2 regions of the Bifidobacterium porcinum genome follow, and region 2 is predicted to be linked to the other one. Evidence: riboswitches for the same ligand, from Rfam matches in the RefSeq annotation. Region 2 holds a riboswitch; the other holds the start of a gene.
The links. A riboswitch is a leader RNA that binds a small molecule or an ion and turns the genes downstream of it on or off. The one in region 2 is predicted to bind thiamine pyrophosphate.

Region 1 (4,179 bases), 830 kb from region 2:
TGGAATGCCGCAGCGCAGAACCAGGCGACTGACCGTGCGCATCGCATCGGGCAGACGCAGGATGTGAACGTGTACCAGATTGTGGCGAAGGACACAATCGAGGAGCGCATCATCAACCTGCAGCGTACGAAGTCCGATCTTGCGGCGAAGTTCGTTGATGATGCCTCGACGACCGGTGGCAGCGCCATCAGCCGGCTTACCAAGGACGACCTGCTCGCGCTGCTCGGGTGAGTTGCCGGGGATTGTTGCCTTGCTGCCCGGGCGAGCGCTGGTCGAATGGGTGTTACCGCGAAATCGCCCAGGTGCGCATTGCTCTGGTGGGGCGTTGCCCAGGGATTGTCTGAACGGGCGCCGGTCAGCTGGGCGCGGTTGGGCGGATACTGGCAGTCTGATGTCTTGACTGGTTGGCCGGCAGTTGCCCCCAACTCCGCCTTGCGCCCCAACGAATCAAATTAGTAGCACACGATATATTAGCTTACGATATACTAGTTTGTGATATACCAAATTGCAGGTTGGGGACGCGGTGACGGGAAACGCCGCAAGGGCGATTACTTACCGCCGTGCGGGCGCGGAACGGTGTGGATTTTGCCGGTGAAGTTGGTCGAAGTGATTTGCCAGACCGTGACGCTTGCCATCTGCTGTGCGGTGAATGGCACGTGATCCATGCCGGCCTGCTTGCTCATCAGGGCTTGCATGGCAACGATTTTCTCGTCAAGATCCGTGACCACCGATGCCGTGCCCGTGCCGACGATCGAGCGGAAGGACGCCGACCAGTTGCAGGGCGTGCGGCCTTCGTGCACCTGATGATCGCAGTCAAGTTCGAAAGCGACCTGAAGCGCGTTGCCTGCAGCGCGAATCGCATCGATTTTGCGTCCCTCATGCGCCGAATGCAGGAAAATCCGAAGCTCGCCGAAATCCGGCGGTAGTGGTGTCCCGTCCGCCGACAAGCTGACCGGAAGGTCGTTTTCGGGTTGGGGGAACCGCTCCAGAGTGAATTGATATCCGAAATTCATCGGCACGATGGTCAGGCCCTCGGCGTCCTGGTAGGCGATGCGCACGACTTCGCACGAGTCGAGGATATCCTTGATCTGCTGTGGGGAACGGACTTCGCGGTCGGCGCGACGCATCGGTCGGTGTGCTCCGGGGGCCGTGGAAGCGTGCACATGCGGCGCACGCCGCAGCGAGCCGGATGGCGGCAGCGAAACCCTTGCGACTGCGGCCGATGTGGGTGTCGGCACTTGAGCTGGCGTTTGTACCGGTGTTTGTGCCGGCGTTGACGGCGAGGCTGGTGTGTGCTGCGGAAGTTCGGAAGCGATATCGGTCATGGTGTCCTCGGTGGTGTGGCGGAGCGTGGGCTTCGACTGGTGTGGAATATCTCAGACGAACAGCTTTCTATAGTGTGATATAGAAAGTCGTGAAATCTGTCGACTTTCTATACCGTACTATAGAAACTTGCAAAGCGACGCAGCGGATATCAGCTGGGTGTAATCCGGTGAAGTGATGCCGGTTGCGTGTGGCGTCGGCGGGCTTGCGTGCTTTTTGTCTGTACGGTCGTATGTCCGGGTGGCTGAGGTAGGGTGGCTGGACAACCTAGGGGAGCTGCGGCGGGTCCGCGGCTGAGAGTGCGCGCAAGGCGCTGACCCTGTGAACCTGTCCGGGTAATACCGGCGAAGGAAAGGAACTGCCATGACGGCATCATCGTCTGCTCAATCAAATCATGGTTCTCAAGCGGTGGCCGCACCTAACATTTCTCCAACCGGCGAGTCCGGCACGTCCGCGCAATCTGTGGGGCAGGACGCATCTCGTGAACCGGCGACCAAGCACGTCCCGCTCGCGCCGGCAAGCAAAAGCGGCGATTACGCGTTTCTTGGAGCGACGCCCGGCAGTGTGGCCGACGCGTTCTACATGGCTGCCGCGGAGGATTGGCAGGCGGCAATCAATTCGCGGTTCGTCAACGAACTACTGGACGACACCCTGCCTGACAGCGTGCTGATCAGCTATCTGATTCAGGATTTCACGTTCTTTACGCAGCCGACGCTGGAACGCCTGACCGTGCAGGCGCCGACGCAGGAGATTCGGGACATGCTCAACCGGCAGGCCGAATTCTTCGCCGATCAGGAGAAGCCATATTTCCTGCGGTTCCTTGAGGAATACGGGGTGGACGAGCAGCAGCAGACGAGCGTGCCACAAACCCCGGCGAACCGCGAATATTGCGCGTATCTCGACCAGATTGCCGCGACCGGCAGTTTCGCGCAGCTGTTGTGTCTGATGTGCGCGATGGAATGGCTGTATCTGGCGTGGGCTAAGCGCACGGTGGATACAGGCGTCGTTCAGCAGGTGCCGGCGCACCGCGGTTGGGTGGAGCTGCATGAAGGCGAGCTGTTTCGCCGCTGGGTGGGCAATCTCATCGAGCTCGTGAACCGGTACGCGAGCGTCGACGGCCCGGAGGCCGCCGTATTCCCCGAAGTCGCGCGACTCGAGCGCGCGTTCTTCGAGGATTCGTACGCGTATGGGGTGGGGGAATGACGGGTCGCCGCTTGAAGGAAGATTCGAACGGCAAGACCGGTATCACTGCTCCGAATCACCGGTGAGATGGCGTAGCAGATCCGGCGGCACGGGGTGGGTCAGGTGCAGATTGGAGACCACTACGCGCTGCTGGATTTCTTCGCCGTCCTTGTTCGCGCCGCGATTGGTTTCCTCGTGCGAGTCCTCGATCGAGGCGGCGCGGCCGACATAGTAGTACGTCGTCTCCTTCGTTTCGACTTTCCTGCGGATGAACACCGGTACGAAGTGCGAATCCTGCCAGGGTTCACCGTCGGTTTTGCGAATCCATTGGAACTCTGGCGATTGCAGGGAACGGTTGTTCTTGCTGAACCACTCGATGTCTTGGTCGTCAATGAACCGGTCCTGATACTGGCTTGACTCGTATTTGATGAAAATCGGCATGGTCCCCGTACTCGCGTCGTAACGGTAGCCGCCCACATTCTGTGGGACCTGCTCGTTGCTCCAGCCGCACATCCGCATCACATCAAACAGTGAATACTTTTCCCCGACAATGAACCCGTGGTCGAACACGGCAGACAGCGACAGGCTCTGTTTGCTTGCGGTGACGCGGGTTTCTTCATACCGTCCGACGCATTGTGCCAGTCCTGCCTGCACGGTGTCCGCAAAGAACTGGCGGAATGTCGCGTTTTCTTGCAAGGAGGCTCGCAGCCGGGACGACAGACGTGCTCCACCATCCCCGGACAGTTCAACCATCGGCACGCCGCCGAAACGCTCCCGGTTTGCACTGGTGAAATACGAATAGTCGAGTACCCGCAACGCCGATTCGCATTGTGCGATATCGCCGCTGCAATCAGGGAACAGACTGGTGACCAAGTGCTGCAAAGTTGGGGCATCCAAGACATCCACGCTACCGGCCTGCGAGAGTACGTCGGCATGGTCGCCAACCATATCCCGTACGGCATACGGCATTTCAATCCCGGCAAGCGCCGTCAACGCCACCAGCTCGTGTGGCCGCAAGCCACGCAGCTGCGTATCGGTCAGCATGGTCAGCATTCCGTCTTCGACCGAGGTTGTTGTTTCGAGCCGGAATCGCGTATCTGGATCACCGTTCTTGGTGCTGAGACTACGTTCGCGTGAACGGACGAAGGCCAGATAGTTCTTCGATTTGCAGGCTATCGTGTACACAAGCGATGTGTCACGTGCCGTGATATCCATGAGCATGGGGATCCGGTTCAATTCGCGACGTAGTTCCCGGTATTGTTCGCTGAGTTTTCTCATGTCGGACAGGTCGGCATGATCGATCGCATCAAGCACGCGCTTGCGGGCGATGGGATCGAAGCTGATCGAGCATAAGCCCGGCGCTTGGTTGTTGAGGTTCTTGCGTACGCGGTCACGGTCGCCGCTGTTGCCGTACAGGGCGATCGGGATGAGATAGTTGTTGGCGTAATTGCCGATGAAATCCACGACGACGACTGATGATTTGCCTGGGTATTTGCGTAGGCCTCGGCCGAGCTGCTGGGTGAATATGATGCTGGATTGTGTCTGTCGTAGCATCACGATTTGGTTGGTTGCGGGGATGTCGATGCCTTCATTAAACAGGTCGACGGTGAAAATGTAATCAAGCTCGCCGTCTTGCAGCGCTTGTTCCACCTGCTCGCGCTCTTTCGGCTTGCT
Region 2 (4,179 bases):
CGAAACATCTGGTGCACCCCGCTTGCCGACAAGGCGCACCAGATGTTCTTTCCCGGCGCAGAATGTCAATACCATCGTGGGGGCGCCGGACCCCTGGGTCTCAAGGCCTTGAGACCCCAAATATCCTAGAATCCCAGCGCAGGTCTGGTCAGTCCTTGTTCAAAGAAGCGGAATTCATGCTCCGACGAAACGAGCGCCGCATGCATCATATGCTCATATTCGTCAATCGATGCTTCGGCGGCCAGCCGGTCGCAGATCTGCACCTCGCGCAGCGTGCTCTCGGTGAATTCCGGGTCGGAGTACATGCGGATCCACTCGCCGAAGGGATGCGTGTCGACATCAATATGCTTGTTGCGCACCTGCTCGCGCATTTCCTTGCCCATCGCGGCGTACAGCCAGAAACACGGCATGACTACGGCGGCGAGCCGCGCATACGAACCGCTGTCAGCGACCCGATGCTCGTGTCCGATATAGGCTGCCGTCACTTCGGAACGGGAAACCGGCGACGGGTCGAATCCGTGCTTGACGAACCAGTCGTGGTGGAACATCACTTCAGAATCCACGCCGCCGGACGCCGCCTGCGCGAAGAACACCCGCTCGTCCAGCCGGTCGGCGCGCGAGGAGGCAAGGGCGAGCAGCGATGTGTAATCCGTCAGATAGATATCGTCCTGATGCAGGTAGAACGCGAAGTCCTCCAATGACAGCGTGGCGTCCACCATGCTGGTGATGAAGCGCATGCCGTGAATCCGCTCGCGGATCGGCCGCACGCGGTTCCAATAGTCGGCGCTGAACCGCATACCGGTTGGCGCATGCCTCCACGTGAAATCGACAGGACCATGCCCTTTGCCGACATGCAGCCGGTCGGCGGCGGCAATCGCCCCGTTCATCCATGTCTTCGCGCGGCGAGCCGCCTGCTCCCACGTGTCGCATTGCGGGCGCAGCGCCGCGAGCGTGCTCGACAGGGTGTCCCCCGTACCGTGGACGTTGTGGGTGCGCACCGCACGGCCTTCGATACGCGTGGTGCGCACCTCGCCCTGCCCGTCGGACGGTTCGGCGAGGATGTCAGTGCTTGACGCGCCACCGGCGAGCGCGAGCGCACCGCCTTTGGCGTATACGGCGACGCCATAGCGCTTGCATACCTCGTGTGCCATGGATTCCAGCGTGTCGATATCCGCGGCCGGCTGGTCGGCGTCGGCGAGTGCGGCGAGTTCCGGCACATTCGGGGTGATGATGTCCGCCATGGTAATGATGCTGCGCAAGGCGTGTTCGGCTTGCGGGGTGAGCAGGGCATCGCCGGATTTGGCGTACATGACCGGATCGAGCACGACGACCGGTTTGGGCAGGCCTTCGGCGCGGTACCGTGCTTCAAGCGCAGACAACCACCCTTTGACCGCTTCGACGAGTTCCGGGGTGCCCAGCATGCCGATTTTCATTGAGTCGATGACCGCGTCGTCGCTGACGGCGTTCAGCTGGGTGACAAGGAAGTCCGGCTCCATGTTCACGATGCTGGTCACGCCCTGAGTGTTCTGTGCGAGGACGCTGGTCATGGCCGCATACCCGAACACTCCTTGTGCGGTGAACGCTTTCATGTCCGCCATAGTTCCGGCGCCGCCGATCGGGTCTGAGCCTTCGATGGACAGGACTCTCAGCCGGGATGGCGCGTCTGCTGCACGCTCCCCCGCGGCCTCCAATTGCGCGAGCACCGCCATGGCACCGCTGGCATGTGGGGTTTCATTTGATTGCTGGTATTGTGGCTCACTCATGCCGGACATCCCTTCGCTAGTGCTGACTAGATCAGGTTCAACGGGTGTGTTCTCAGCCTGTCGGCACCCCGTGTCACCGGCAATCCACCATAGCCGACCCCACGGTCAATGCCGCCCTGCACACGTCCGCTCGGTTCGGATATGCTGGAATCATGCAAGAGAATGAGAAACGGCACCGTATCGTCGGCAGCTCGTTGTTGCTGCTGACATCCCTGATCTGGGGATTCGCCTTCGTCAGCCAAGTGCAGGGCATGCAATCGGTTTCCCCGATGTTCTTCAATGCGATCCGATTCACTTTGGGCGCTGTGTCGCTGATGCCCGTGCTTGTCGTGATGTCAAGGATTCAGGCGGGGCGCGCGGCAACGCGGCAGTCCCCGAACGCCAGCCGCGGCACACTTGCGGTATGGTCTGCGGTGTGCGGGCTGATTTTGTGGGCCGGCGCCACCTCGCAGCAATACGGGGTCCAATTGAGCATGTCCGCCGGGCATTCCGGATTCGTGACCGCCTTGTATATCGTGCTGGTTCCTGTGCTAGGTTTCCTGTTCCTGCATCGGCGGATCCACATGCTCACCGTACTGGCGATTATTGTGTCGATAGTCGGGTTCTATCTGCTGTGCGTCACCGACTCCATCCGCACCATCAGTGTGGGCGATCTGGTGCTGCTGGCGAGCGCGGTGTTGTATGCCACGCATATTCTCGTCATTGATCGGGTGGGCGGCAGGCTCAATCCGATTGCATTGTCGCTTGGCCAGTATCTGGTGGTATCGCTGCTCAGCTGGGTGTCGACATTGGTGTTGCACCAGGTGGATTGGCAAGGTGCGTTGGCCTGTGCGGGCGCGCTCGCGTACGCGGGCATCATGTCGGTGGGCGTCGCGTATACGCTCCAGGTGGTTGGGCAACGGTATGTTCCGCCTTCGCAGGCGTCGATGATTATGTCGTTGGAATCGTTCTTCTCAGCTGTCGGCGGAGCGCTGATTTTGCATGAGACGATGTCGGGACGCGGATATGTGGGCTGTGCCATGATTTTCCTCGGCACGATTCTCGCCCAGATTGATCCGGAACATCTGATCAGACGATTTTCTCCAGATGATTCCCAGCAAAAGACCATAGAATAATCGCAAGAAAGGAGCAATCATGACCTACGATCAGCAGCCCCAGAATCCTTCACCTCAACACATCCAATACCAGGCCGACGGACAGGGACAGCCGCAGCATGGCCAGCCGACCGCGCAGCCACAGGCCGTCTACTATCAGTCCCCTGCCGGCGCCGGCGCGAGCGCAGGATATGTAGCCCCAGCTTCGGCCATTCCCGCCCAGGTCGCGTCAGTCACCGAACATGCGGAACGGACCTCAATGATCCGTGCCTACGCCGAAATGACTGCCGGTCTCGCGGTAACAGCCGTGGTGGCGGCGCTCACCCAGACCTTTGGACTGCTCAACAGCTTCCTGGCGGCCACCGGCAGTCTAGGATGGATTGGTCTGATGCTCGTGCAGATTGTCATGGCCATCGCCATTGGCAATCGTGCGATGAATCTCAAGGCGGGGGCCGCACGCGTGCTGTTCTACCTATATGCCGCGTTGATGGGCTTCACGTTGAGCTCAATTTTCATGATTTACGATATTGGCTCGATTGGAACGGTTCTTGCGCTGTGCACCGGGTTCTTCTTCGTGTTGACCATGCTGTCGCTGACCATGCGTTCCAGTCTGTTGAAAGCCGGTCCCATTCTTCTGGCAGCGCTCATCACTTTGATTGTCGGCGAATTCTTCATCATGCTCGTCGCTCCGGGTTCGACCGGAATCATGGTGATTTCCGCGATCGGCGTGCTCATCTTCGCCGGGCTGACCATGTACGATGCGCAGAAAACCCGTGTCCTGTTCGCGCAGTATGCCGGACAGCCTGAAGCAATCAAGAGCCTGTCAATCGTATGCGCGTTGAATCTGTATCTTGATTTCGTGAATATGTTCCTGTATCTGCTGCGTCTGTTCGGCAGCCGCGACTAAGGATTGCCGTGCTGTGCGGTGCATACGTCGCACAACACGTATGATGATCGCATTCGGGCCCGGTCCCCTCATCAGGGACCGGGCCCGAATCATAGTCACGTGTGCATGCGTCAGCGCGTCGAGACGAAGGTCGGGAACACCTCGTCGATCACCGCCGCCCCCTTCTCCTGAGCGGACTGCGCATAATCGAAACGCAACGTGAGAATCGATTGCTGGGTGACGATTTCCTTCACATATGTGATGGTGCCGTTCTCCGCATAACTGCACACCATGATGTCGCCGGACAACAGATGGTAGGACACGCTGTGGCCTGAAGCGCAGGCGGAGTATTCGCTCGAAACCGTAGCACCAGTCGTATTCGATGCGCCGGAGACCTTGATGGTCATGCCGATTGAATCGTCGGTGAAGGTTCGTG

Region 1: linked by a shared signal. The riboswitch ahead of ACZ41G_RS06290 (TenA family protein) and the one ahead of ACZ41G_RS02825 (bifunctional hydroxymethylpyrimidine kinase/phosphomethylpyrimidine kinase) in region 2 are both predicted to bind thiamine pyrophosphate.

What each region holds. Positions count from the first base shown of each region.
Region 1 covers NZ_AP029603.1:1,590,796-1,594,974, reverse strand. Annotated here, with positions in the region: gene ACZ41G_RS06300 (DEAD/DEAH box helicase) at 1-231, shown strand, start outside; gene ACZ41G_RS06295 (pyridoxamine 5'-phosphate oxidase family protein) at 549-1,127, opposite strand; TPP riboswitch at 1,583-1,693, shown strand; gene ACZ41G_RS06290 (TenA family protein) at 1,687-2,526, shown strand; gene ACZ41G_RS06285 (DEAD/DEAH box helicase) at 2,569-4,179, opposite strand, start outside.
Region 2 covers NZ_AP029603.1:765,570-769,748, reverse strand. Annotated here, with positions in the region: gene ACZ41G_RS02825 (bifunctional hydroxymethylpyrimidine kinase/phosphomethylpyrimidine kinase) at 126-1,763, opposite strand; TPP riboswitch at 1,755-1,844, opposite strand; gene ACZ41G_RS02820 (DMT family transporter) at 1,916-2,878, shown strand; gene ACZ41G_RS02815 (Bax inhibitor-1/YccA family protein) at 2,898-3,764, shown strand; gene ACZ41G_RS02810 (hypothetical protein) at 3,875-4,179, opposite strand, start outside.